3 regions of the Cypionkella sp. PAMC25878 genome follow, and region 3 is predicted to be linked to each of the others. Evidence: riboswitches for the same ligand, from Rfam matches in the RefSeq annotation. Region 3 holds a riboswitch; each other region holds the start of a gene.

Region 1 (9,893 bases), 2.1 Mb from region 3:
CAGCAGCGCGAGGGGCAGGATTTCAAAGCCGGACACCCGTTCTGATCCGTCATCCCATTTCGGCGCAAGCCCCGCGAGATGCATCGCCATCGCCAGTTCTTCCCCGGCTGTGCGCATGGTGGCCGATCCCCAAAGGTCGATCACCAGCCCCTTCGGCCAGTCACCCTTGTCTTGCAGATGGCGGCGCAGCAGTTCTTCGGCCAGCTTGACGCCTTGGGCATGGGCGGCGCGCGAAGGCACAGCGCGGGGGTCCACAGAATAAAGGTTGCGGCCTGTAGGCAGCACATCGCTGCGGCCCCGCCATGGGCTGCCCGCGGGCCCAGCGTTGACGCGCTTGCCTGCAAGCGCGGTCAGCAGACCCTCGGTTTCCCCGGGGGCTTGGCCATAGACATGCAGGCCGTCGCCGAACTGGCTTTCTTTGATATCGCATACGAACCGATCAATACGCGTGATCGCCTCGGCGGGACTGGCGGTTTGGTCCAGGCCAAGGTCAGCCTCAACCCCCGAGGCTTGTGCCTCATCCCGAATGGTAGCGATCAGGCGGTTGCGGCGGGACGGGTCTAGGCCGTCGGCGGTGGAGTATTCGTCGAGCAGGCGTTCAAGGCGCAGCAGGTTCTCGGGGGTGGCACTTTGCGCCAAAGGCGGTGGGACATGGCCTAACGTGACAGCCCCGATACGGCGCTTGGCTGCCGCGGCCTCGCCGGGGTCGTTGACGATGAACGGATAGACCACGGGCAGCGGTCCGGTCAGGGCTTCGGGCCAGCACTCGGTGGACAGGGCCACCGATTTCCCCGGCAGCCATTCCAGCGTGCCATGTGCGCCGATGTGGATCAGGGCGTGTAGGTTTTGCGCGCGCAGCCAGAGGTAAAAGGCGACATAGGCGTGACGCGGGGTGCGGGATAGGTCGTGGTAGTCGGTTTCGCGGCTGGTCACGGTGCCGCGTTCGGGTTGCAGGGCGATCAGGGCTTGGCCTGCAAGGGTGGCGGCGAAGTGGAAGTGGCCGTTGTGGGCGGCGGGGTCGGATTCAGGTGCGCCCCATGCCGCGCCGAGAGCGGCTTGGAGGGGTTCTGGCAGGCTGGTGAGGGCGGTTTTGTAGGCGTCGAGCGGCCATGTCAGGGTTTCGGTGGTCAGGGCTTGGGCGAGGTTTTCGGCGGGCTGAACTGCGTAGCCTGCGGCGGCTAGGGCCGTGGTCAGGGCCTCGGTGCTGGCGAGGGCATCAAGGCCAACGGCATGGGCAATCTGGTCGGGACGGCCGGGATAGGTGGACAGGATCACTGCCAGTTTGCGCTGCGGCGCAGGCGTGGTGGCAAGGTGTTGCCAGCCGAGGATGCGGTCCACCACGGCATTGATGCGCATAGGATCGGCGCGGTGGGCGAAGCGCGAGAATTGCAGATCGGGGTCGCGTTTTCCCGGCGATTTGAAGCTGACCACGCCCACAAAGATGCGGCCATCGACTTCGGGCAGGACAACGTGCATGGCGAGGTCGGCGGGGGAGAGGCCACGCTCGGAAGCGCTCCAGTCGCGCTTGCGGGCGGTGGAGAGGGCGACTTGGAAGACGGGGCAGCCAGTTGCGTCTAGGGGGGTGGTGCCGTCACTGCCACGGGCGGAGAAGGCGGTGGCGTTGACGATGGCGGCGGGGTTCAGATGGGCTAGGGCGGCGCGCAGGAAAGCGTCGGCTCCGGTGGCTTTCAGCGAAGGGGCGAACAGGCCGTAGGCTACAAAGCCACGCACACGGAAGGCGCGGATCAGGGCATCGACGGGGTCGGTGTCGGCGGCGGTGACGTAGCTGCGGTAGAAGGTGATGGCGATGGCATGGCCTGTAGCAGCGGGCTGAGGGATCACGCCAAGATCGGGGTCATACCAGCCGCAATCGGGGACGGTTTTGTCACCCATCACTGGGCCTGCGTAGAGGCCAGCGGCAAGGGCAAGCTGTGCCAAAGCGGCTTGGGCGGCGACCGCGCCTCCGGCATCGCACAGGGCCGAGAGGCGGCGCAGGGTGCTGATGGGCAGGGTGGAATGGGCGTCGAGCGTCTTATCCTCACGGCCATCGGCGGGCAGGACGGCCAAGGCGATGCCCTGACGACGGGCGAGGTCTTGCAACTGCATCAACCCGTAGGGCCAGTAATTCTCGCCGCCAATCAGCCGGACGAGGATGCCTTTGACGCCCGGCAGGGTTTGCTGGACGTAGGTATCGACCGACATTGGGTGCTGTAGGGCGACCAAATTGGCGAGGCGCAGAGTGGGCAGCTTGGTACCCGCTCCGCTTTGTGCCGCACGATGCCAGCCCGCCGCGAAAGCCCCTAGGTCACTGTCGGAAAACGACAAAACCACCAGTTCGGCCGGGGTCTGACCCAGATCGAACGGGGTTTGTGTATCCTCCAGCCCATGGCTTTCGCGGAAGACGACATGCATGGTTCAGGCCCCCAGCACGCTGCGGATCGCGGCCAGATCAACGTGGTGATGCTCGGCGATCACCACGAGCTGACCTTGGCGCGGACTGCCCCCCCACGGGCGGTCAAACTGATGCCGCACCCGCGCGCCCACCGCCTGAACCAGCAGGCGCATCGGCTTGCCGGTGACAGCGACATAGCCTTTGACGCGTAGGATGTGTTGCTCGGTCGCAAGGCGCTGGATCGCGGCCACCAGCGCATCAACATCACTGATCTCGGGCAGATCAATCACCACGGTGTCGAAATCGTCATGCTCGTGATCATCATGACCATCGTGATGCGAGGGACGCGCGGCGAGATCATCCTCGGCCTTTGCGTTCAGGCCAAGGATCAAAGCGGGGTCAATGATGCCTTCGGACATCGACAAGATCGGGATCGAGCGCGGAGATTCCGCCATGATTACGGCGCGGGCAGCGGCAAGGCCAGCTTCCCCCGCCAGATCGGCCTTTGACATCAGGATAATGTCGGCGCAGGCGATTTGATCCTCAAACACCTCGGACAGCGGGGTTTCGTGATCAAGGGAGGGATCAGCGGCGCGTTGCGCATCCACCGCCTCTACATTAGGCGCGAAACGGCCAGCGGCGACCGCCTCGGCATCGGCCAAGGCGATCACGCCATCAACGGTGATTTTAGAGCGGATCGCGGGCCAGTCGAAAGCCTTCAACAACGGTTTCGGCAGCGCCAGCCCCGAGGTCTCAATGATGATGTGATCGGGGCGCACGGGCAGCGCCATCAAAGCCTCGATCGTCGGGATGAAATCATCGGCGACGGTGCAGCAGATGCAGCCATTGGCCAGCTCGACGATGTTCTCCACCGGGCAGTTCGCATCGGCGCAGGATTTCAGAATGTCGCCATCGACGCCAACGGTGCCGAACTCATTGACCAAGATCGCCAAGCGCTTGCCCTGCGGGTTCTGCATCAAATGGCGGATCAGCGTGGTTTTGCCCGCGCCCAGAAAGCCGGTGATCACAGTAACGGGGATTTTTGCAAGATCAGACATCGGGAAGCTCCAAAGGGGGAATACGGGCAAGGCTTTGCTTGCGGAAAATTACCGGGCGCGCACGCCACGGCACGATACCATCGGGGGCGGCGAGATAGGCGGCGGCACCGAGAAGAATATCAGGTGCATCGGCCTCGGTTAGACGGCCATAGACATAGGACCAGCGTCCGGGGGCTGAAAGCGCCACCGCTGCACCAGAATTGCAGGCGGACAGACAGGGGACGCCGACGATGCGCAGACCCTCGGGAATGTCGCCCGCCAACAAGGCCGCATGCAGCCGCGCCCCCGGCAGCGCTTCACCGTCTTCTACGACCTCTCCGGCCTTACAGGTGGTGCAGACATGCAGCGTTACGGTCATCGGCCTATCCAAATTGAGCGATGGGATGGCCAGAAAGGCACGGCCAAGGGGCCTTGCCTGCTGGTTGCGAAACACCCCGTTCGCCCGTTCAGTCGCGCGCTGGCAGGTCTCCCGGCTTGCGGATACAGAGGTTGCCCCCCACGGTGGCCCGCCTTCCCGGATTGCTCCAGTGGCCTCGGGCAACCTCTCCGGTCACGGTCGCGGGGGCGGCAGCTTTCGGGGTCGCCCCCTTTCGCATTCCCTCTTCGCCTGTCATAAACAGGAACCAGCGCATGCCCACCTGCGGCACAACCGCCTCCCTTGTCAAGCAACGGAAAACACCTGATGGCCGACCCAGAGCTGCCCGTGATTGAAGCGACCCCCGATACCGACACTTCGGGTGACGAAAACGCCCGCCACGCACGCAAGATGGCCAAGAAGAAGGCCGCGCGGGATAAGATCATGGCGGGCAAGGCCGGGGATAAAGGCCTGCTGATCGTGCATACCGGGGCGGGCAAGGGTAAATCCTCCAGCGGATTCGGGATGATTCTGCGCTGCATTGCGCATGAGATGCCCTGTGCGGTGGTGCAGTTCATCAAGGGCGCCTGGGATACCGGCGAGCGGCGGATCATCGAGACGCATTTCGCCGATCTGTGCGAGTTCCACGCCATGGGCGAAGGCTTCACTTGGGAAACTCAGGACCGCGCTCGCGATATCGCGATGGCGGCTAAGGGATGGGAGAAGGCGAAAGAGTTGATCCGCGATCCCAGCAACCGTCTTGTGCTGCTGGATGAGATCAACATCGCCTTGCGCTATGATTACCTCGATATCGTCGAGGTGCTGGCATTTCTTGCCGCTGAAAAACCGCCCTTGACGCATGTGGTGATGACCGGGCGCAACGCGAAACCCGAATTGATTGAGGCCGCCGATCTGGTGACAGAGATGACGTTGATCAAGCATCCGTTCCGATCCGGCATCAAGGCGCAGCCGGGGGTGGAGTTTTGATGTGTTGCGCCTGCTGAACTGACAGATTGGGGGTCAGCCCCCAAACCCCCGGGATATTTGAGCCAAGATGAAAGCAACGAAGTGTTAACTATCGTGTGTCAGACAGGTCATGCGGCACAGGGGGGGACCCCGATGGTCGCCCAAGGTGAAAGCGCAACACCTCCCCCGATCTATCGGCCCGAGGTGTTGCGCCCGCCTTTGGCTTTCATCTTGGCAAAAATATCCCCGCCGGAGGCTTCCGTAGGTTGTGCAAAAGCGCGGCTGGACGTCCCAAAATGACCGCCCTCATGATCCAAGGCGCGGGTTCGAACGTCGGCAAGTCGCTGCTGGTCGCAGGCCTGTGCCGTGCAGCAAAGTTGCGCGGGCTTTCGGTCGCACCCTTCAAGCCGCAGAATATGTCGAACAACGCGGCAGTGACGGCGGACGGCGGTGAGATTGGCCGCGCACAAGCCTTGCAGGCTCTGGCTTGCGGGCTGGAGCCGCACACCGACATGAACCCGGTGTTGCTGAAGCCCGAGTCCGAGACGGGAAGCCAAGTTGTGGTGCAGGGCAAGCGCATCGCAACAGTGAAAGCGCGGGACTATGCGGCGCTGAAGCCTTCGTTGATGATGCCGGTGTTGGACAGCTTCAACCGGTTGAAGGCGCAATATGATCTGGTGATCGTGGAAGGTGCGGGCAGCCCGGCGGAGGTTAATCTGCGCCACGGCGATATCGCCAATATGGGCTTTGCGCGGGCGGCGGATTGCCCAGTAATCCTGACCGGAGATATAGATCGCGGCGGGGTGATCGCGCAGATTATCGGCACGCAGGCGGTGCTGGACCCTGCGGACAATGCGATGATCGCAGGCTTCCTGATCAACAAGTTTCGCGGCGATCCACGGTTGTTTGACGACGGCTACAACCTGATCGAAAGCCGCACCGGCTGGCGCGGCTTTGGCGTGGTGCCGTTCTTCACGGATGCGGCGAAACTACCTGCCGAGGATGCTTTAGACCTGCCAAAAGGCGGCGGGGCGGGCGGCTATAACATCGCGGCGCTGACACTTTCGCGGATTGCCAATTTCGATGATCTCGACCCACTGGCGCAGGAACCCGGCGTCAGCTTGCAGATGGTGCGGGCGGGCGAGGTGATTGCGGGCGATACCGATCTGGTGATCATTCCGGGCTCCAAGTCGACGCGGGGCGATCTGGCCTATCTGCGTGCGCAGGGTTGGGATGTGGATTTGGCTGCGCATCTGCGGCGGGGCGGTCGCGTCTTGGGGATTTGTGGCGGCTATCAGATGCTGGGCCAGATCGTGCGCGATCCTGAGGGCATTGAAGGGTTGGCGGGTGAGACGCTGGGGCTTGCAGCTTTGGCGGTGGAAACCGTGATGACGCCGGACAAGCGGCTGACGCGGACCGAGGCCGTTCACGCAGCCACAGGACTACCGATGCAGGGCTATGAGATTCACATTGGTCGCACAGAAGGCCCGGATCGCGCCCGCCCGTTCGCCTATGTGGATGGACAGCCCGAGGGGGCAGTTTCAGCGGATGGCTGCGTGATGGGCAGTTATCTGCATGGCATGTTCGCCAATGATGCGTTTCGCGCAGGATTCCTCCGCCAGATCGGTGCGCAGGCCTCAAGGTTAACCTACGCGGCGGGGGTGGATGCGGTGCTGGACGCGCTGGCTGCGCATCTAGAAACCCATGTCGATGTCAATGCCTTGCTGGCCTTGGCGCGCTAGCGGCGCGGCCATTCGGTCTGGGTGTTTTCTTGCCAGCCCGTGCGGTGCAGCAGCGGGGTATCGTCCATAAATTCGGGATGGCCGAGGCAAAGATAGGCGGCAAATTCCCAATCCTCAGGCACGCCCAGCAACGCCTCGATGTCATGCGGTTCCAAAATTGAGACCATGCCGAGGCCCAAATTCTCGGCCCGCGCCGCAAGCCACAACGTATGGATCGCCATCGCCGTCGATTGGCGCAGGGTTTCGGGCAGGGTTTGGCGGCCAAGACCATGCCCGGCCTCGGGGTGCATCACATTGAACACCGCCAGTTGCACCGGGGCCATCTCGAGCCCCGCCAGCTTTAGCGCCAGATATTCCGCATGCTTTTCGCCAGTGTAAAGCTTGGCGGCCTCGGCGTTGCAGCGGCTGAAATTGGCGCGCACGGCAGCGCGCAGGGCGAGATCATCGACGCGGATCACCCGCCACGGCCGCGCGTTGCCGACCGAGGGCGCACAATCCATCGTAGCGCGCAGCCGCTCCAGCACCGCCTCATCCACCGGATCGGGGCGGAAATGCCGCACGTCACGACGCCATTGCAGGATGCGCAACAGGGTGGCGGATTCGTCTGCGGTGAACTGCATCAGGCCTCCAACGCGCGAGTCAGCCGCGCCCATTCGGCGGATGAGCCAGGAAGGCCGATCCGCAGCCATCGGTTCGAATAGGGAAAGATACGGCTCCAAATTTGCTGTTTTGCCAGCCGGATTTGTGCGGTTTCTGCATCCGGTGTCTCATAGCTACGGAACAATTCGCAACCGCCGATCAGTTGCCAGCCTGCCGCCAATGCCAAAGCATCGGCCTGTACAACTTCAGACCGCAAGCGCTGCACCGTCGCCTCGGCCCAAGCCTTGTCTGCCAAGGCCGCAGCCCCGATCCGCAGCGCCGCACCGTTCACAGGCCACGGCCCGCACATTTCATGCAGCGCCGCAATATCCTCAGCGCAGCCAATCACGAAGCCCAACCGCACCCCAGCGAGCCCGTAGAACTTGCCGAAAGAGCGCAGCACCAGCAGACCCGACTGCCCGGCTTGCGGCAGCAAAGACACCTCCGGTTGCGCATCGGCGAAGCTTTCATCCACCACCAACCGCCCGACCTGCCCCGCCAAAGCCAGCAGGTCGGCGGGCGGGTAGGAACGGCCATCGGGGTTGTTGGGGTTCACCACCACCGCGAGGTCAGCCCCCGCCAACTGGCCGAACTGACTGACCTGTTCAACCCTCCAGCCAGCGGCGCGCAAAGCGGCGGCATGTTCGTTATAGGTCGGCCCCAGCACGCGGGCCTTTCCCGGCTTCGCAAGCCGCGGGATCATCTGAATCGCGGCTTGCGCGCCTGCCACCGCCAGCATCGGGGCGGTGCAGCGGTAGGTTTTGGCGGCCACGTTCAGCAGGGCTTGCTTGGCGGTTTGCGTGGGCAGCATCGTCCAATCCTCAGGCTGCAAAACCGGGATCGGATAGGCCACGCGGTTGATGCCGGTGGACAGATCAATCCAATCGGTGCCGCCAAAGCAGGCGATGGCCCCGTCAATATTTCCCCCGTGATCGCGCATCTGCCCCCTCAGACCAGCGCTAAACCGAGCAGCGCTGCGCCCAGCACAAACATCGCCCGGACATAAAGCGCAAGGCCTCGTTGCAGATCGGCAGGGGTTGGGTCGGCGGCACCCGCATTGACCCAAGGCTCGTCAGCGATACGATCGGCATAAACCCGCGGCCCCGACAGCCGCACAGCAAGACCTGCAGCCATCGCGGCTTCAGGCCAGCCCGCGTTGGGCGAGCGGTGCAGGCCAGCATCACGCCACATCACTTTCGCGGCTTGGCGCGGGGCGGTGGAGACCAACGCAAATACCGCCCCCGTCAGCCGCGCTGGGATCAGATTGACCAGATCGTCGATCCGCGCCGAGGCCCAACCAAACGCCTCAAACCGGGGCGTGCGGTGGCCGATCATCGAATCGAGCGTATTGATCGCCTTATAGGCAGCAATCCCCGGCAAACCGAATATGGCTCCCCAAAACAGCGGCGCAACGATGCCGTCCGAGGTGTTTTCGGCCAGACTTTCCATCGCCGCCCGCGCCACGCCCGCCTCGTCCAGCACCGCAGCGTTGCGCCCGACGATCATCGACACCGCAACGCGCGCCTGCACCAGATCGTTGTTTTGCAACGGCGAAACCACCGCCGCAACATGGGCGTACATCGCGCGCAGCGCCAGCAGTGGCCAAGCCAAAACGCCGCCGATCAGGATGCCCAGCCAGCCCACAGGCAATGCAGATTGCAATGCCCACGCCAGCCCGCCTGTGCCGCCAATCACCACCAGCGCCGTCGCGACCCCAGCTATCCGACGCGATAGATCAGGGGCAGCATCGTGGTTCAGCGCAAGGTCCAGCCAGCGGATCAACGCGCCGATCCACGTCACCGGATGGCCGATCACCGCGTAAAGCCGTGCAGGCCAGCCGATTGCGCTGTCCAACACCATCGCCACAAGCATCATCGCGGCAAAACTCATCTGCCCCCTCCGGCTCGAAACTGGAGGATACCGCGCAAGCCCGCAGCCTGCAAAGCGACGCTGGCGTGCTGCGGAACCTCACCGGGCGCGAAGATCAGCCCCCGCGCCGCCCCAGTATGAGCGATGACATAGCCCAAGGCCCCAAGGTCTACTGCAAGCGACGCGATAGGATCACTTTGCGCCCCGCGATGTGCCAAGGTGCGGCTTGCCGACAGGCTGGCCAGAGCTGCGATGCGTGGTAGATCGCGGGCAGCGCAGCCGTCCTGCCATTGCGGGATCAGATCCGCAATATCGGGAAAATCCATGTCCCGGGGATCGGTGCGGCGCGGCGGGCCGAAAAATCCGCCGATGACCTCCATTTCGGGCGGCAGCGGCAGCGTGGCAAGAATTTCCCCATGACGTGATGCCCAAAGTGTCTGCGACGGCAGCGGCAGCATCAATGGGTCCGACGCCCCTTCCACCGCAATACAGGCCCGCGCCAGAGCCATCGGCTCTCCCTGCCAACCCGCCAAACCCGCAAGTGCCACCAAGGCAGCCGTCGAGACACCTGCGCCACCGCCGGGGGGCATCTCCGCCGCGAAACCGAGCCTGCCAGAGATTGAAAGACCTAACAAACACAGCAGTTTGACAGCCCGTTCTTCGGGGATGATCGCAGCGCTGGCCTCGGTGATCGCAAACCCCTGCCCAGCTGCAAGGCTTGCCGTCACCCCCAGCACCGGGCACGGCAAGGTCACCAGCGCCACCGGGCCATCGCGCCCGATCCGCCCTTGCAACAACTCGCCAAAATGCCCCGCGACGCGGAGGGTATCCTGCCTCATCGCCGCATCCGATTGACGCCCGCCACCGAAAAC
Region 2 (8,323 bases), 2.1 Mb from region 3:
AATCTCATTCAAAGCCATCCCATGCGCCGCTGTGAGGGCATGAATTGACGTCACCCCCGGCACCACATGAACCCGCTCGCTCGGCACCAACCGCGCAGCAATCCTCAGCGTGGAATCATACAGGCTCGGATCACCCCAAACCAACAGAGCCACCCGCTCCGCCGCCCCAATCGCGGCCCGCCACACGTCCGCGATCCGGTCGTGCCAATCCTCAACCCGCGCCTTATAGTCCGCGATGGTTTCGTCCCGCACCGGCAGATCAAACTCCACGATCCGGGTCGCAGGGTTGGTCAGCACATCGCGGCAGATCGCGAGGCGCAATTCGGCCAGATCGGCTTTCCCCTCGCCCTTGCGGGGGATCAGGATCAGATCAGCAGCGTTGATCGCCTTGATGGCTTGCAGGGTCAGATGGTCGGGATTGCCCGTGCCGATCCCGATGAGGGTGAGGGTGAGATCAAACATGGCGCCTCCTAAAACTGCGCTATTTGCAGCAAAACGCGCGCCAACCGCAAGGATTGGCGCGCGTTGATTTTAGTCAACCTTACTGCGGGCGCGACCAGAGCCAACCCGACAGCGCGCCCAAAGCCGACCAGACGATCAGACCCACCCCCAGCGAGCGTGCCGCGAAGGTTGAGGCCAGTTCGGGCGGTGCAACGCCGGAATAGCTGTCCAATTCGGGCGCGCCGATCACATGCGGGACAGCCAGCAGAGCGACCGCGCCGATCACCGAAGCCACGCCCTTGCCGTAGCCCAGCAGGCCCAAAGCGGCAGCGGTGCAGATCGCGGTGCCAATCCACCAGATCTGACGCGCGGTAAGATCGGCGGCCATGGTGCCGGGGAGTTCAGGCTCCAGCCCCATCGCCGGGGCCAGTTGGAAGGCGGCGTAGCCCGCGATACCCCAGAGCAGGCCTTCGCGCAGGGTCACACGTTTGCCGAACACTTCTGCAAGGCCATAACCTGCGACCAGAACAAGGGCATAGCCGACAAACTCAAGGCCGTAGAACAGACTGGTCGAAGCATTGCGCGCGAATGCGCCGCCTTCCTCAGCGGCCTCGTGCTTGTGCTCATGGCCGTCAGCCTCGACAGCTTCGGGCGTAGCCGGAGCCGTTGCATCTGCCGCTGGCGCTTCGGGGGCGGCATGATCCTGGTCTTCCGCAGGTGCTGCCACACCGTTGAAATGCACCAATGCGCCGGTTTCATAGTCTTCGCCCAGAAGGATCAGCTTCTGCACGAATGCGAAATGCAGCAGGGCCGCAAGCAGGCCTGCTGCAAAACCAGCGAACACCGCGCTGGTCACCATACGTTGGATCATGCGTTCAGTGGCAGGGGAAGCCAGAAGCGTGACGCACATCATGTGCTGCGTCATGTAGGGTTTGCGAATGAGCAAAACCGGTCAGAAACACGGTCGAGGCGCCAATCATAGCAACAAAAAGCACTGACATCAGTGCGGTGGCTTTGCTGGAAGCGAGGGTCTTCGTGGTCATTTTACTCTCCATACCGTCACACCCGACGGTGTTTAGCGTTTCTTTGCACGGCCGGTCTCCTGGCTCGCGGGTCTTAGCGACCTTCCGCCTTCCCAGCTTGAGGCTTTTCAGCCGTCAGCCAGTGGCATTTCGGAAGGCCGCTCACCGCATACAGTCGCGGGGGCGGCTGAGGCTTGGGGTGCCGATTGGTCCACCCATTCCTCATTCTCGTTTCAGTTCAGACGCTTTGCGTTTTTAGAACACCATGCCCCTTCATCAGTCGCCTAAGCCCCGGTTTGGGTCAAGCGGAAATACGGCTTTTGAAGGCGCAACGCCGACACTTTGATGCGAATGGCCTAGCCGGGAATGCGCGCGATGGCCTTCGTGCGCAGATTTCCCAATACACGGGCATCGGCGAAATTGCCGTCTGGCGAGGCGGCATAGAGGCGGGCGAAATTTTCAAGCTCGAGCAGATCAGCGGCTGTGATGTCGCCAAACAGATAGGCGGTTTTACCATCCGCCCGAAAGGCGATGGTCTGATCGCGGGTGCAGCCGGACATACATTCGATTTCAAGCACTTCGACGTCGGTGGGCAGGGCTGCGCGCAAGGTGTTCGCAAAGCCCTCACGGCCCAACTGGCATAGGGTGCAGACGTAAAGCCTCATGCCGGGAACTCGGCCAAGGGGCCGTAGAAGATCAGCGCTGGATGCGGGCTTTGCGCGGTTTGCAGATGCGCGGCGAGGCTGGCGATGGTGTGGCGGGTGATTTGTTGATCGGGGGTTGAGACGGCTTCAGCCAGCAGCGCGGGCGTGTCAGCGGGCAGACCATGGGCGATCAAGCGGCTCGCCAGATCGGCGAAGGTGCGGCGGCCCATATAGACAACGGTGGTTGCCATCGGGTCGGCGAGGGCGGCCATATTGGTGCTTTCCGGCAAGCTTCCGGTCACATCCGCCCCGGTGATGAACTGCACGCGCCGCGCGGTGAGGCGGCGGGTCAACGGGATGCCAGCGGCGGCCGCGGCGGCAGAGGCAGAGGTGACACCGGGGATGATTTCGTAAGCAATGCCAGCAGCTTGCAGCGCGACGATTTCCTCCTCCAAACGCCCAAACATACCGCAATCGCCGGATTTCAGCCGCACGACGCGCTGGCCTGCCAAAGCGTGATCGACCAGCAGGCGGCTGACGTGATCTTGTTTCGGCGAGGGTCGCCCTGCCCTTTTGCCGACCGCGATCAGATCGGCTTGCGCGGCATGGCCAAGGATCGGGCCGGAAGACAGATCGTCAAACAGCACGACTTCGGCGGCGGCCAAGCGCTGCACGGCCTTGACCGTCAGCAGATCCGGGTCGCCGGGACCGGAGGATACGAAGGAAACAAAGCCAGTCATGTCGCCTCTGCGATCAAATGAAAGAAGGTGCCCGAGGATTGCCCGCCACCCGATTGGATGCGGAGCGAGCCGGTTTCAGGCACCATGGTATCGGTCGCATCGGTGACATGCGCAAGGGCCGCATCGGGCTGGGCAAGGATGGTGGCATAGTGAAACTCATGGCCGCGCAGGCGGGTATTGGCCGGATGGCCAGCCAGTGGTGCGTGTGTTTGGGCTAGGCGGTAGCCCAGATGCATCCGGCGTTTAGCAAAGCTGGTCTCTAGCCCCAGAAGCCCGGTCATTTTATGGCGCTCACCTTGCGCGTCGATCAGGCCCGCACCCATCGCCATATAGCCGCCGCACTCACCATGCACCGGTTTGGTCTGGGCGAAGGTTTGCAGGGATTGGCGGAAATACGCGTTGGCAGCGAGTTTTCCGGCATGAAGTTCGGGGTAGCCGCCGGGCAGCCAGCAGGTTTCAGCACTGGGATCAGGTGCTTCGTCAGCCAACGGCGAGAATGGCAGGATCGTGGCCCCCGCCGCGCGCCATCCGGCCAGAAGATGCGGATAGACGAAAGAAAACGCGGCATCGCGAGCCAAGGCGATGCGGTTGGCGGGCGGGATGATTTTCAGCGGTTGCGCGGGCGGCAGATGGCCACGGGCGGCGGCGCGCAGGGTGTCGAGGTTGAGGTGTTCGGCAATGAACGCCCCAGCTTCGGCCAACAGGGCTTGCAGATGCGGCTGTTCTTCGGCCTGCACGAGGCCCAAATGCCGCTCGGGCAGTGCGATTGAGGCGCGACGCGGCAGCGCGCCCAGCACCGGGATACCCGCCGCCTCCATCCCTGCGCGGACCAGGGCTTCGTGGCGCGGTGAGGCGACGCGGTTTAAGACGACCCCGGCGAAGGGCATCTCGGGGCGCATTTTGGCGAAACCGATGGCGACGGCAGCGGCGGATTGCGCTTGGCCCGAGACATCCAGCACCAGCACCACCGGCCACCCCATCATCACCGCGATATCGGCGCTAGCCCCAGAGCCGAATTCCCCCGGTTTGGCAACGCCATCGAACAGGCCCATCGAGCCTTCGGCGAGGATCAGATCGGCGTCTGCCGCTACCGAAGCCAGCCCTGCGATCCGCGTCGGGGTCATCGCCCAACTGTCCAGATTGACCGAAGCGCGGCCCGAGGCTGCGGCGTGAAAGGCGGGGTCGATGTAGTCGGGGCCGGATTTGAACGGCTGTACGTTAAGCCCCTGCGCCCGAAAGGCGGCGAGCAGACCCAGCATCAGCGTGGTCTTGCCGGTGCCCGAGGCGGGGGCGGAAATCAGGAGGCCGGGGGGATTCATTTGGCGTCCGGGAAGCGGGGTTCGGTGCCGACGGAGCGGAAGCGGCGGTCGTAATCCCCGGCGTAGAGGCGGCTTTCCTCGAAGCTTTCGGCGGCCAAAGCGGGGCCGACAAGGATCAGCGCCGTGCGCTCCATTTCCGCGCCAATGGCGGTTTGCAGAGTGGCAAGTGTCGCGCGGACGATACGCTCATCCGGCCAAGTTGCGCGCCAGACCACGGCGACGGGGCAATCGGGTCCGTAGTGCGGCGTCAGATCTGCGACAACCTTTTCAAGCACATGCACGGACAGATGGATGGCGAGGGTGGCCCCGGTGGCGGCGAAGGCGGGCAGATTCTCGCGGTCTGGCATCGCGGTGGCGCGGCCAGAGGTGCGGGTCAGAACCACCGATTGGGTCAGGCCCGGCAGGGTCAATTCGGTGGCTAAAGCTGCGGCGGCGGCGGCGAAGGAGGGCACACCGGGGGTCACGTCATAGGGGATATTCAGGGCGCGCAGGCGGCGGAGTTGTTCGCCCATCGCCGACCAGACCGACAGATCGCCTGAATGCAGGCGGGCGACATCTTGGCCTGCGGCATGGGCGGCGGCGAGTTCGGCTATGATCTCATCCAGCGACAAGGGGGCGGTGTTGATGATCTTGGCACCGGGCGGACAATGCGCCAGCAGCGCTTGCGGCACCAGCGATCCGGCATAAAGGCAGACTGGGCTGGAGGCGATCAGATCACGGCCACGCAGGGTGATCAGATCGGGCGCACCTGGGCCTGCGCCGATGAAATGGATGGTCATATGGGGCTCCTTTCGGCAAGGGCTGCGGTGGCCTTGCCGTCTTGGGATGTGACGCGGGGGCCTAAAAGCCGTGCGCCGGGGCCAGCGTCGGCAAGCGCTGCGGCTTCGGCAAGGCTGCCAGTGCCGTAGTGGGCTTGGACGCGGGCGGATTGGGTGAGGGTGGCTTGGTTTTGCAGGCTTTCCAAGGGAACTGCGTGCAGGGGCAGGGCCATTTCAGCGGCAAGGGCTTGGATGACAGGGGAGTCAGCTTTGTCCTCGGCGGTGGCGAGAGCCTGCGCCTTTTCGCCCCCTGCAGCGCGCAGAGCATCGCGCAGGCTGTCGATCCTGGCACCTTTGCGAAAGCCTATGCCTGCAACGATCATCTTGTGACGCTCCACTGCACGACCGGGCGGGTGGCATCCCAGCCACGCATCCGGCCTAAAGGGGCGGCCGTGGCTAGGTCAATGCGCAGAAGCGTGCCGCCGCGTTGAGCGTGTTGCTGTGCCAGCAGGCTTTCGGTTTCCAAGGTGACGCCATTGGCGACAATGCGGGCGCCTGCGGGCAGGATGTGCCAAAGTTGATCGTAAAGCGCCGCATTGCCACCGCCGCCGACAAAGACGGCATCAGGCAGCGGATGCCCGGAGAGGGTTTCGGCTGCCGGGCCTTCGATGCAGGCCAGCCGGTGGTCTATTCCGAAACTGGCGGCATTGGTGCGGATGTTGATGGCGCGGTCGGCACGGAGTTCAAACGACAGCGCGCGCCCCCCCGCCAAGCACCATTCGACCGAGATCGAGCCGGAGCCTGCGCCAATGTCCCACAGCAATTCACCTGCGCGGGGCGCGAGGGCAGAGAGCGTCAGCGCGCGCACCGGGCGTTTGGTGATCTGGCCGTCATGGGCGAACAGGGCGTCGTCGAGGCCAAAGGCACGCGATAGACCCTTGCCTGCAGTGATCTCGATGGCGACGGCGACCGGGGCAGTGATGTCGGTCAGCGCAATAGCGGCGGCGGTGGTCTGGCGGATGCGCTGATTGGGGCCGCCGAGGGATTCCAGAATGCTCAGCTTGGCGTCAAAGCCTTGTTCGATCAGCCATGCCGAAAGGGCTTGCGGCGCGTCGCCGTCGCGCAGCAGGCAGATCGCCCGCGCGCCTTTGGTCAGCGCGGGGCGCAGGCGGGCAAAGGGAGCGGCGTGCAGGCCGTGGCAGGTGATTTCCTCCATCTGCCAGCCGATTTGCGCAGCGGCAAGCTGGAAGGTCGAGGGCGCAGGGAAGGCTTGCCATTCGTCGCGGGAAAGCTGGGCGGTCAGGCTGCTGCCCGCGCCGAACCAGAACGGATCACCCGAGGCGAGCACGGCCACGTTTTGCCCCTTGTGGGCCAGAACGGGGGCCACCGAAAACGGGATCGGCCAAGCACGGCCCTTATCGCCTGCCGCCACTAAGGCCAAATGACGCGGGCCACCGAAGATGATTTCAGCCCGCGCCAAAGCTTCACGGCTTGCATCCGATAGGCCCGCCAAGCCATCCTCACCCAGACCGATGATCGCAACCCAAGGCTTACCCATGACTCGCATCCTTCTGCTGGGCGGCACCACCGAGGCCAGCCTGTTGGCGCGGGCCATGGCTGCTGCGGGGCAGGATGCGGTGTTCTCTTACGCCGGGCGCACCGATAGCCCGGTGGCGCAGCCCCTGCCGATGCGGGTCGGCGGCTTTGGCGGCGTGGCGGGGCTGGTGGACTATCTGCGCGCTGAACGGATTGGCGCCGTGATCGACGCCACGCACCCCTTTGCCGCGCAGATAAGCCGCAACGCGATGGAGGCTTGTGCGCAGGCTGGAGTGCCATTGCTGGGGCTGGAGCGCAAGCCTTGGGTGGCGGGGGTAGGCGACCGTTGGACTCATGTGGGTAGCATGGAGGCGGCTGTTGCAGCCCTGCCAGACGCCCCGGCGCGGGTTTTCTTGGCGATCGGCAAGCAGAATTTGGCTGGCTTCGCCGCCAAGCCGCACCACTATCTGCTGCGGCTGGTCGATGCGCCCGATACGCCGCCCTTGCCCGACTGCACCGTGGTTCTGGCGCGCGGGCCGTTTGAGGTAGAGGGCGATAAGGCGCTGCTGATGCAGCATAATATCAGCCATATCGTTGCCAAGAATGCAGGTGGCGCGGGGGCAGAGGCTAAGCTGATCGCCGCCCGCGCTTTGGGCCTTCCGGTGATCCTGATCGACCGCCCGGCCCTGCCCGCGCGGCGCATGGTGGGCTCGGTGGCCGAGGTGATGGCTTGGCTGTCTCATGCGGAACGCGGTGTGTAAACGAAGCGGCCAACCCGGCGGGTGGCGGAATTTCCGACGATCACAACCGTGCGCATATCGGCCATTTCGGGCGTGGCTTCGGCGAGGGTGACGGTCTGGATGCGTTCTTCCGGGGTGGACACTGCGCGAGCGAAGGTGATCAGGCGGTCGGGGCCACATTCCTCGCGCAGGATTTCTAAGGCGCGAGCGAATTGGTGCGGACGGCTGGCGGAGCGCGGGTTGTAGAAGCCCATCGCGAAATCGGCTTGGGCCGCGAGGCGGACGCGATGTTCGACGAGGGGCCATGGTTTGAGGTTATCGGAAAGGTTGATCGCGCAGAAATCGTGACCCAAGGGCGCGCCGGCATGGGCGGCGGCGGCAAGCATGGCGGTGATGCCGGGGAGGATGCGGATATCCAAATGGTGCAGGTCGGGTCGATTTTCCAACGCTTCAAACAAAGCCGAGGCCATTGCGAAGACGCCGGGATCGCCGGAGGAGACGATCACCACCTTTGCCCCCTCGGACGCAAGGCGCAGGGCATGATCGGCGCGGTCAATTTCAACCCGGTTGTCCGAGCCATGCAAGTTCAGGCCGGGGCGCGGGGCGATACGGGCGACATAGGGGAAATAACCGATCACATCGGTGGCCTCGGCCAAAGCGGCGCGGACCTCTGGCGTCACCATGTTTTCCGCGCCGGGGCCAAGGCCCGCGACTGCCAGCCAACCGCTCATTCGACACCGCCAATTTCCGGGCGGCGGCCTTGGCCGTGGACCAGCACGATGGCGAAATACGGGCAATCGGTGACATCGACTTCGGACAGCCGGGCGATGCGTTGGGTCGGCATGGTGCCGCGTTCAACCAGCCATGCATCGTTCAGCCGCCCGGCGTGCTCCAACGCGGCGCGCACTTTCGGCAGATTGCGGCCAGTTTTCATAATCACCATCGCGTCAGAGCGCTGCATATGGGTGATCAGATCGGCCTCGGGCAGCGTCGCCATCAACACCGACAACACATCATCGCCCCAAGTAAAGGGGGTGCCAACGGCGTTCCAGCAGCCTGTCATACCCGTGATGCCAGGGATCACCTCGACCTCGGCGCGGCCTTGCAAGCGGGTGTGCAGGTG
Region 3 (9,893 bases):
GCGGTTGATTTCCGATCCACCGTTCAATGTGCGGATGGGGTCGATCTATCTGAGCCATATGATTGAGAAATTTGGGCCTTCTGTGGCGCTGATCGCGTCGGGCTATAACGCCGGGCCGGGGCGGCCGGGTAAGTGGATCGAGCAGTTTGGCGACCCGCGCAAGGATAGCGTCGATGTGGTGGATTGGGTTGAGATGATCCCGTTCTCGGAAACCCGCACCTATGTGATGCGGGTGGCGGAAGGGGTGGTGATCTACCGCGCCAAACTGAAAGGCGTGGCGGGGCCGGTGCGGATTTCTGCGGAATTGACGGGGCGGTGAGGAGGAGTCTTAAGTGCTGGAGAACGCTCTGTTCATTGGCTGATTTACGAAAGGGTAATGACCTAGAAAGCGGCCATTTTGGTATGGGATGGGGCCATATTGTTGGGGTGGTGGGAGTGATACTTTGATACATTCATCGCTTGGCAGCACTTACAGGCCGTGGGGGCATTTTGTGAGCGGGCAGCTTTTAGCATGTTGTCGAGCCGACTTAACCGTGATTGCGCATTGCAAAAAATCTATCGGTTCTGGTAAATTCAGGGCTGCTCTCTTTGATTTAAATTCCATTTCGTTTAGTGGCCCTGTTGCTATTTGATCGCCATTGAGAAAATCCTTGTCCAAGGATTTCACCAGATAGTAGTACACATCAACGGTCGTACCAATCGGGCGAACCCGTGCTGTAAGGTATCTAGTATTAGAGGCAACAGCCACAACTTCAGGTGCAATACGCGCTATTGAAGCGCCATCACTAAGCTTTCGGTAAACCATGACATTTTGACCCGTGTATAACCAAGCGGAAATGTAAGTATCATCTTCCCAATAAACACCATAATCACAGCCAGACAGGGGAAACGAAAACATGAGTATTGTGAGTATTTTTCCATGTCTAAGTATATTTTCCATTCATCGCACCTGTCCTGATCAACGCCGATTTCATCGGCTTAGTCCGCTCAGCCGCCATTCCAGCACATCTTTGCATTTGGTCCAAGCCAGACGTTAACCCTCGCCCCCCTTTGCCCGGAATCAAGGGCGCGGCCCTGTGTTGCGCATTTCAAATCTGCGGCGGTTCTTGGTGTTTCACGCGTTGGCGCCAGAGGGTGAACAGGCCGGCGGCGACGACGACGCAGGCTCCTATGGCGACGTTGGGGCGGAGGGTTTCGCCGAACAGGAACACGCCGAGCAGGGCGATGAACATCAGTTGCAGATAGGCGAAGGGTTGCACCGCGGAGGCCTCGGCCACGGCATAGGCTTTGATCAGCAGCCAGTGGCCGATGATCGCGGTGCAGCACAGAGCGCTCATCCAGAGCCAATCGCTGGGCAGCATCGGTTGCCAATACCACAGGCCAATCGGGGTCATCGCGGCGGCACCGACCACGCCTGTCCAGAAAAACGACACCGAGGCCGGGTCTTTGCGGGCGACAAAGCGGGTGAGCAGGCCGTAGACCGCGAACATGAAGGCGCTGATGAACGGGATCAGCGCCCAAGGCGAGAACACGGCAAAGCCGGGCTCTAGGATGATCAGCACGCCGACAAAGCCGATGGCGATGGCGGTCCAGCGCCGCCAGCCGACTTTCTCGCCCAACACCGGGCCGGACAAGGCGGCTACCAGCAGGGGATAGCAGGCGAATACGGCGTGGCTTTGGATCAGACCCAGATTGATGAAGGCGAAGACCATGGCGCAGACCTCGGCCACCAAGATTACGCCGCGGGTGATTTGCTGGGGGGCAAAGCGGGTGCGGGTGGCGGCGCGGATGCCGCCGGGACTGCGGGCGGCGAGGGTGATCACGAAAGCGGCGAACACCCAGAACCGGATCATCACGACCATGTAGACATTATAATTGCTGCCCAAGTGCCGCGAGATGCCGTCTTGCAGCGCGAACACCACGGTGCTGGCGACCATCAGCCAGATGCCGAGTTTCAGGTTTTGTTCGGTTTTCATGGGGATACCTTGGGGGCAGCGCGGGTTTGCCACAGCGAATAGATGCCTGCGGCGATGATCAGGGCGGCACCGAGGATAACGGGAAGCGCAAGTTCCTCGTCAAAGAAGGTCAGCCCCAAGATCGCGATGAACACGAAATGCAGATAGGCGAAGGGCTGGACGGCAGAGGCCTCGGCCACCTCATAGGTTTTTTGCAACAGCCAGTTCGACAGAATTGAGATGGTGGCATAGGTGGCGAAGATCGGCCAGTCTTGCGGTTGGATCGGTTGCCATTGCGGCAGGCCGAGGACGGTCATCATGATGGCCCCCAAAAAGGCGGGCCAGAAAAAGCTGGGGAAAAACGCCTCGTCTCGCGCGGTGAGGCGGGTCAGCACGCTGTAGGCGGCGAAGAACAGCGCGGTGATCAGCGGCAGCAGGGCGGCCCAGCTGAACACGCCTTGGCCGGGGCGCAGGATGATCAGCACGCCGATCAGGCCAACGCCGACGGTGGCCCAGCGTTGCCAGGTGAGGCGTTCGCCCAAGATCGGGCCGGAGAGCGCGACGACGATCAGCGGGCAGACGGCGAATACCGCATGGGCGTTGATCAGGCCGATCAGGGTATAGGCATAGACCATGACGCAGATTTCCACCACCAGCAGGGTGGCGCGCAGGGCTTGGGCTATGGGGCGGCGAGAGCGCAGCGCGACGCGGATGCCCTCGGGGCGGCGCAGCGCAAGGGTGATCACGAAAGCTGCAAACACCCAATAGCGGATCATCACCACCATCAGCGTGTTGTAGTTGCCAGCGAGCAGGCGGGATAAAGCGTCTTGCACCGCGAAGGCCGCGATGGCGGCGATCATCAACAGGATGCCTTTGCGGTTGTTCATGCAAGGGTTCCTGCGGACATGTGTTTTTTACGGCCATGGCCGGGGCGGCGGGTGACTTCAAAGCCCGCGTCTTGCAACGCGCGGCGGACATGGCCAGCGGCGGTGTAGGTGGCGAAGCTGCCATTGGGTGCGGTGTGGCGGGCGACTTCGGTCAGGATGTCGGGCGACCAGAGTTCGGGGTTTTTCGCGGGGGAAAAGCCGTCGAGGAACCATGCGTCGGCTTTGTGGGGCCATGCCGTGAGGGTGTCGCGGGCGTCACCCAGTATGATTTCGACGGCGATGGGGCCGAGCTGGAATTTGGTTTGGCCTTGGCTCCATGCCGCCAGAAATGGGTCAGCCACGGCGCGGGCTTGCGGGAAGTGGTCCAGCGCGCGGGCAATGTCGGCGGCGGGCAGCGGAAAGGCCTCAAAGCTGGTGAAGCGGGTGGGGGTTTCGGTGATCAGCGACAGGGCCAGCAGGTTCAGCCCGGTGCCAAAGCCGAGTTCGGCTACGTGAAAGCCGGGGATTAGGCGTGCGGGCAGGTCGTTGCCGCTCAGAAAGACGTGGCGAGTTTCGGACAGGCCATCGTTTTTGGAGAAATACGGGTCATCGAAGCGGGTCGAGACAGGGATCACGCCGTCTTGCCAGCTTAGGGCCGATTGTGAGGAGGTGGTCATTGTCATATGCCCTTGGTCGGGCGGACCATGGGCAAGGCGGGACAGAATGGCAAGGGTTGATCTGACGGTGCGGGGGGCGGGAATCTTTGGCCTGTCGGTGGCATGGGAAGCTACGCGTCGGGGCGCGAAGGTGCGGGTGATTGAGGCGGTTGCGGTGGGGGCGGGGTCTTCGGGCGGGGTGGTTGGGGCGTTGAGCCCGCATGTGCCGGAAAGCTGGAATGTGAAGAAGGCGTTTCAGTTGGACAGTTTGCTGATGGCTGCGGGCTGGTGGGCCGGGGTGGAAGCGGCGTCGGGGTTGGTGTCGGGCTATGGAAGGGTTGGGCGGTTGCAGCCTTTGGCGGATTCGGCTGCAGTGGAATTGGCGCGGGCGCGGGGTGTGTCAGCGGAAGGGCTGTGGCGGGGCGAGGCGGTTTGGCGGGTTGTGACTGCGACCGGGGCCGCGTGGGAACCGTGGAGCCCGTCGGGGTGGCTGGTGGAGGATAACTTGAGCGCGCGGCTGCATCCTCGGATGGGCTGTGCGGCTTTGGTGGCGGCGATTGTGGCTGCGGGGGGCGAGGTTGTCGTGGGTGAGGCCGAGGAGGTGGGGCCGGTGGTTTGGGCGACGGGGGTGGCGGGGCTGGAGGCGCTGGGTTTGGATTTGGGGCGGGTGGTTGGCGGTGGGGTGAAGGGGCAGGCGATTTCGCTGCGCTATCCGGGCGAGGGGGTGCCGCAACTGTTTGTGGATGGGCTGCATGTGGTGCCGCATGTCGACGGGACGGTGGCAGTGGGGTCTACGTCTGAGACGGTCTGGACGGATTTGGGCCTGGATCATCAGGTGGAGGCGTTGCACGCGCGGGCGGTGGCGGCTTTGCCGGTGCTGGCGGGAGCGGAGGTGGTGGAGAGATGGGCCGGGGTGCGGCCTCGGGCCAAGTCTCGCGCCCCGTTGCTGGGGGCTTGGCCGGGGCGGGCGGGGCATTTTGTGGCCAATGGGGGGTTTAAGATTGGCTTCGGGATGGCGCCGAAAGTGGCCGAGGTAATGGTGGATTTGGTGTTGGAGGGGCGAGATATGATTCCGGACGGGTTTCGGGTTTGAAGGGTGTCCACACGTGGACAGAGGGTATGTTTATATGAAATCAAAGGGTTATATGGGGGTTGTTTACCTTGCGTTTACCTTTTTGCGCTGCGTTTGCGGCGGTTGGGGAAGCCTCCGGCGGGAGTACTTAGGCCAATGTGAAATCATGAGAGGCTCCGCTCTTGGTCATCCTCTGTGCTCAAATATCCCCGCCGGAGGCATCGACCTACGTAAAGCAATGCAAGCTGTCAGGAAGGGCGTAGGGTGGGTTTTCAACCCACCGTGCGCTTAGGCCAACAAACGCTCCCCCGTCACCCCACGGATGGTGGCGGTGAGGATTTGGCCTTCGGGGTGGTCTTTCTCGAAGCTGACTTCGGTGAATTGCTCGGTGCGGCCCATGCGGGGGCCTTCGAGCAGGATGCGGTGGGACTGGCCAAGCTGGGCGGTCAGGTGGCGGGATAGGGCCAGATCGCCTGCGGCGCGCAGGCGGGCGGCGCGGGATTTGATCTCAGGGCCTTGCAGTTGCGGCATCCGGGCGGCGGGGGTGCCTTTGCGGGGGCTGAACGGGAAGACGTGCAGGAAGGTGAGGTTGCAGTCTGTCACCAGTTTCAGGCTGTTTTCGAACATGGCCTCGGACTCAGTGGGGAAGCCTGCGATGATGTCAGCACCGAAGATCATGTCGGGGCGGAGTTTTTTGGCATCTTCGCAGAAGCGGACGGCGTCGTCGCGCAGGTGGCGGCGTTTCATGCGTTTCAGGATCATGTCATCGCCTGCTTGCAGCGACAGGTGCAGGTGGGGCATCAGGCGGGGCTCGGTGGCGATGGCCCCCATCAGGGCATCGTCGGCCTCGATGGAGTCGATGGACGAGATCCGCAGGCGGGGCAGGTCGGGCACAAGGCGCAGGATACGCATCACCAGATCGCCCAAGCGTGGGGTGGCGGGGAGGTCTGCGCCCCATGAGGTGAGATCAACACCGGTAAGTACGACCTCGTTGAAGCCATTGCCCACGAGGCGTTTGATCTGTTCGATGACGACCCCGGCGGGGACGGACCGGGAATTGCCGCGCCCGTAGGGGATGATGCAGAAGGTGCAGCGGTGGTCGCAGCCGTTTTGCACCTGCACATAGGCGCGGTGGCGGCCGAAGCCGTCGATTAGGTGGCCTGCTGTTTCCTTGACCGACATGATGTCGTCGACTTGGACCTTTTCGGTGATGCCGATCAGGTCGGGGGCTTTCAAGTTGGCCCAAGTGGCGGCCTGCATTTTCTCGGTGTTGCCGATCACCTTGGTGACTTCGGCCATGGCGGCGAAGGTTTCGGGCTCGGTTTGTGCGGCGCATCCGGTGACGATGATCTGTGCGCCGGGGTTTTCGCGGGCGAGTTTGCGGATTTCTTGTTTGGCCTTGCGGACGGCTTCGGCGGTGACGGCGCAGGTGTTGACCACTACCGCACCTTCCACGCCTGCGGCGGCGGCGAGTTCTTTCATCGCCTCGGTCTCATAGGCGTTCAGGCGGCAGCCGAGGGTGGCGAAGATTGGGGCGTTCATAGTGCGGCCAGAAACGCGGGGGTAAGGGTGCCGTTGAAGATATGCGTGGTGGGGCCGGTCAGCCAGACGCCATCCTCGCGCCAATCGACGTGCAGGGTGCCGCCGTCAGCCTCGACCGTCACAGAGCGCCCTGTCAGGCCGCGCAGATGGGCGGCAACTACGGTGGCGCAGGTGCCGGAACCGCAGGCGAGGGTGACGCCTGCGCCACGTTCCCACACCCGCATCCGCAGATGGTCGGGGGCGATGACGCTGGCAAATTCGACATTGGTGCGCTGGGGGAACAGGTTGTGATGCTCGGTGCCCGGGCCTTCGATGGTCAGGTTGACCGCCTCGGCATCGGCGACAAAGAACACGCAATGCGGGTTGCCCATGCCGATGGCGGCCGGGTTGCCAGGGAGAGGGAGGTGCAGGGTATCAACTGCGTGGGACAGCGGGATTTCGGACCAATCCAGTTGCGGTTGCCCCATGTTGACCGAGATGCGGCCATTGGGCAGGCGGAGGGCGTGGAGTTGGCCGCGCTCAGTGGTCAGGGTCAGCGTGTCGCGGCCGAGTTCCTGCATCATGTAATCGGACACGCAGCGGGTGGCGTTGCCACACGCGCCAGCGCGGCTGCCATCGCTGTTCCAGAAATCCAACGCGAAATCGGCGGTTTGCGAATCGCGAATCTCGGCCAGTTGGTCAAAGCCGGTGCCGCGGTGGCGGTCGCCCAAGGCTTGCGCCAGTTTGGCCGTGACAATAGCCTCGCGGCCCCGCGAGTCGATGATGACAAAATCATTTCCGGCGCCATGCATCTTCATAAAGGCAATGGCGCTTGGGGTTTTCGGGGCGTTTGCGGCGTTTTCCATCGCCTGCATATACGCCGCAGCGCAGCTTTTTGCCAGAGGCGCGCGTTTTGTCTCTTGACCCTATCCGGCCCGCACCCTAATCAGCGCCACAGTTGTGGGCCGGTAGCTCAGTTGGTAGAGCAGCTGACTTTTAATCAGCGGGTCACAGGTTCGAGTCCCGTCCGGCTCACCACCACAACTAAAGGCCCGACCGGAAACGGTTGGGCCTTTGTCATTTCCGGGTTTTGGTGATGTTTTGAGCGCTTGCGAATCGGGCGCGTGGGCTTTGATTTGCAGGGAAAAGCGGCGGCGTCTTTGGCGTATCGGCATTGGTCGCAAATGATCTATCGCGACTCAGGAAGCCGTGTTTATTGAAGCGGCAAGGTGCCATTCGCAAACATGGAGAATTGGGAAGCCGGTGCAGTGCCGGCGCTGCCCCCGCAACGGTGATGAAACTTAACGTGTGACAGGAGGCCACTGGGGTTTATACTCTGGGAAGGTGTCACACGGGGGCGGTTTGGCCCGGTTTTGCAGCCCGGAAACCAGCCTTGCACTGAGACGACCAGCCCGGCCGGAATGCTCCGGTCCGCCAATGCAACTGTCCCCGCGGGAGGCGTGGACCTACGAGGTGCCAGATGTTGAACCCCGCCGAAATCCACGCTGAATTGGGCGCGCGCCGCAAGGATTATGCGCTGAGCCATGCGCTTTATTGCGATGAGGGCGTGTATAACGCCGATCTCGCGCAGATCTTTTACCGTGAGTGGCTGTTTGCGGCGCCTGCTGCTGCGATGCCGAAGGCCGGGGCGTTTCTGACCCTGCAGGTTGGTGCTTATCCGGTGGTGTTGACGCGCGGCAATGACGGGATGATCCGGGCGTTTCATAACGTGTGTCGGCATCGCGGGCAAAGGTTGTGCGCCAAGGAGACGGGTTCGGGGCCGAAGCTGGTCTGTCCGTATCACCAGTGGACCTATGATCTCGACGGCAAGCTGCAATATGCGCGCGACATGCAGGAGGGGTTTGACCCCAGCGCGCATGGTCTGAAGAAGGTGCATTGCGTCGATCTGGGCGGGATGGTGTTTATCTGCTTGGCCCAAGTGCCGCCGCCGATTGCGGAACTGGCGAAGACGGCGATGACCTATCTGGCCCCGTCGGGGTTGAAGGATACCAAGGTGGCGTTTTCTTCGACGATTGTGGAGAACGGCAACTGGAAGCTGGTGATTGAGAACAATCGCGAGTGCTATCATTGTGGCGGCGCGCATCCGTCTTTGTGCCGGACGTTCTCGGACAATCCGAAAATCGGGGCGATGAATGGGCCGAATGAGGCGAGCGATGAGATCCTCGCGCATTGGACGCGGTGTGAGGCTGCAGGGTTGCCGTCGCGCTTTACCCACGACAAAGCGATGCAGTGGCGCTTGGCGCGGGTGCCGTTGTTGAACAACGCCGAAAGCTACACGATGGACACCAAGGCGGCTGTGGCCAAGCGCTTGGGCACGATGCCGTTCAATGATGCGGGCAGCTTGCTGTTTTACCACTATCCGAACACCTGGAATCACTTCCTGGGCGATCATGCGATCACGTTCCGGGTGCTGCCGATCTCGGCCACTGAGACTCAGGTGACGACGACTTGGCTGGTCCATAAGGATGCGGTCGAGGGCGTGGATTATGATCTGGAACGCCTGACCGATGTGTGGATGCACACCAATGACGAGGATCGTCAGGTCGTGGAGGAGAACCAGAAGGGTATTCTTTCGCCTGCCTACGAGCCCGGTCCGTATTCGACGATTCAGGAAGAAGGCGTGATCCAGTTTGTTGATTGGTATTGCAACACGATGACCGCGCGGACGGCCCCTAAACCTGCGATGGCGGCGGAGTAGATCATGGCAAAGAAAAGCCTGAACTGGGAAGCAGCACCGTGGAATGACAGCCAGATGCTGGAATGCGCCATGGTGGTGCCCGAGAATGACGACACTGCCAGTTTCACCTTTCGCGCGCCGAACGGGGCTTGGTTTGATTACCAGCCGGGGCAGTTCATCACGTTGGACCTGCCTGTGGACCCGAAGAAGGGGGCCAAGGGCAACGTGCAGCGGACCTATACGATCTCGTCTTCGCCTTCGCGCCCCCTGTCGATTTCGATCACGGTCAAGGCGCAGAGCACCTCGATTGGCACACGCTGGATGCTGGATCATCTGAAGCCGGGGATGCAGATCAAGGCGTTTGGGCCTGCGGGGATTTTCAGCTTTCACCGCCATCCGGCGCAGAAATATCTGATGATCTCGGCAGGATCGGGCATCACGCCGATGATGTCGATGACGACATGGGCGTGGGATTCGGGGCAGATGCCGGACATTGTGTTCGTCCATGCCGCCAAGCGCCCGTCTGAGATCATTTTCCGCGAGCGGTTGGAGCAGTTTTCCAATCGCGTGCCGGGGTTGCAGTTGCGCTTTACCGTGGAAGAAAGCGATCCGTTCCGGGCATGGCCGGGGTTCCGGGGGCGCTTGAGCCAGATCATGCTAGGCCTGATGGCCCCGGATTATCTGGATCGCGAGGTGTTCTGCTGTGGCCCCGAGCCGTTCATGCAGGCGGTGCGCGAGATGTTGCAGAGCCTTGGCTATGACATGGCGCACTATCATCAGGAAAGCTTTGGGCTGGCGGTGTCGACCGAGGCTGAAGCGCCAGTGCTGGATGATGTCTCGCCGGTTGATGGGGCGGTGGCGGAGATCACCTTTGCGGACAGCGGCGTGGTGGCAGCTTGTGGCGAGACCGACACCGTGTTGGCGGTGGCGAAACGGTCGGGGCTGAATATTCCGTCCGGTTGCACCTTTGGGCTGTGCGGGACCTGTAAGGTCAAGAAGCTGTCGGGCGATGTGCATATGGTGCACAATGGCGGGATTTCCGATGAGGATATTGCCGACGGCTATATTCTGGCGTGTTGTTCCAACCCGATGGGCAAGATTTCGGTGGCGGTTTAAGCGGGGGCT

What was found. A riboswitch is a leader RNA that binds a small molecule or an ion and turns the genes downstream of it on or off. The one in region 3 is predicted to bind cobalamin.
Positions count from the first base shown of each region.
Region 1: it holds a riboswitch for cobalamin, as region 3 does, so the genes downstream of both, ACS5RD_RS09940 (DUF1636 family protein) here and ACS5RD_RS23925 (aromatic ring-hydroxylating oxygenase subunit alpha) in region 3, are expected to answer to the same signal.
Region 2: it holds a riboswitch for cobalamin, as region 3 does, so the genes downstream of both, ACS5RD_RS10010 (CbtB domain-containing protein) here and ACS5RD_RS23925 (aromatic ring-hydroxylating oxygenase subunit alpha) in region 3, are expected to answer to the same signal.

Region 1 is NZ_CM176871.1:2,055,139-2,065,031, reverse strand. It holds gene cobN (cobaltochelatase subunit CobN) at 1-2,412, opposite strand, end outside; gene cobW (cobalamin biosynthesis protein CobW) at 2,416-3,450, opposite strand; gene ACS5RD_RS09940 (DUF1636 family protein) at 3,443-3,808, opposite strand; cobalamin riboswitch at 3,893-4,093, opposite strand; gene cobO (cob(I)yrinic acid a,c-diamide adenosyltransferase) at 4,133-4,792, shown strand; gene ACS5RD_RS09930 (cobyric acid synthase) at 5,068-6,513, shown strand; gene bluB (5,6-dimethylbenzimidazole synthase) at 6,510-7,133, opposite strand; gene cobD (threonine-phosphate decarboxylase CobD) at 7,133-8,092, opposite strand; gene cbiB (adenosylcobinamide-phosphate synthase CbiB) at 8,101-9,042, opposite strand; gene ACS5RD_RS09910 (propanediol utilization protein) at 9,039-9,860, opposite strand; gene ACS5RD_RS09905 (histidine phosphatase family protein) at 9,857-9,893, opposite strand, start outside.
Region 2 is NZ_CM176871.1:2,068,012-2,076,334, reverse strand. It holds gene cobF (precorrin-6A synthase (deacetylating)) at 1-462, opposite strand, end outside; gene ACS5RD_RS10015 (CbtA family protein) at 542-1,312, opposite strand; gene ACS5RD_RS10010 (CbtB domain-containing protein) at 1,317-1,484, opposite strand; cobalamin riboswitch at 1,517-1,746, opposite strand; gene ACS5RD_RS10005 (DUF1636 family protein) at 1,820-2,128, opposite strand; gene cobA (uroporphyrinogen-III C-methyltransferase) at 2,125-2,847, opposite strand; gene ACS5RD_RS09995 (cobyrinic acid a,c-diamide synthase CobB) at 2,844-4,166, opposite strand; gene cobM (precorrin-4 C(11)-methyltransferase) at 4,163-4,945, opposite strand; gene ACS5RD_RS09985 (cobalamin biosynthesis protein) at 4,942-5,307, opposite strand; gene cbiE (precorrin-6y C5,15-methyltransferase (decarboxylating) subunit CbiE) at 5,304-6,482, opposite strand; gene ACS5RD_RS09975 (cobalt-precorrin-6A reductase) at 6,481-7,221, shown strand; gene cobJ (precorrin-3B C(17)-methyltransferase) at 7,200-7,931, opposite strand; gene ACS5RD_RS09965 (precorrin-2 C(20)-methyltransferase) at 7,928-8,323, opposite strand, start outside.
Region 3 is NZ_CM176871.1:4,779,695-4,789,587, reverse strand. It holds gene ACS5RD_RS23970 (lytic transglycosylase domain-containing protein) at 1-319, shown strand, start outside; gene ACS5RD_RS23965 (hypothetical protein) at 470-940, opposite strand; gene ACS5RD_RS23960 (DMT family transporter) at 1,089-1,976, opposite strand; gene ACS5RD_RS23955 (DMT family transporter) at 1,973-2,842, opposite strand; gene mnmC2 (tRNA (5-methylaminomethyl-2-thiouridine)(34)-methyltransferase MnmC2) at 2,839-3,504, opposite strand; gene ACS5RD_RS23945 (NAD(P)/FAD-dependent oxidoreductase) at 3,545-4,570, shown strand; gene mtaB (tRNA (N(6)-L-threonylcarbamoyladenosine(37)-C(2))-methylthiotransferase MtaB) at 4,838-6,091, opposite strand; gene dapF (diaminopimelate epimerase) at 6,088-6,945, opposite strand; tRNA gene ACS5RD_RS23930 (tRNA-Lys) at 7,033-7,108, shown strand; cobalamin riboswitch at 7,281-7,480, shown strand; gene ACS5RD_RS23925 (aromatic ring-hydroxylating oxygenase subunit alpha) at 7,551-8,789, shown strand; gene ACS5RD_RS23920 (FAD-binding oxidoreductase) at 8,793-9,884, shown strand.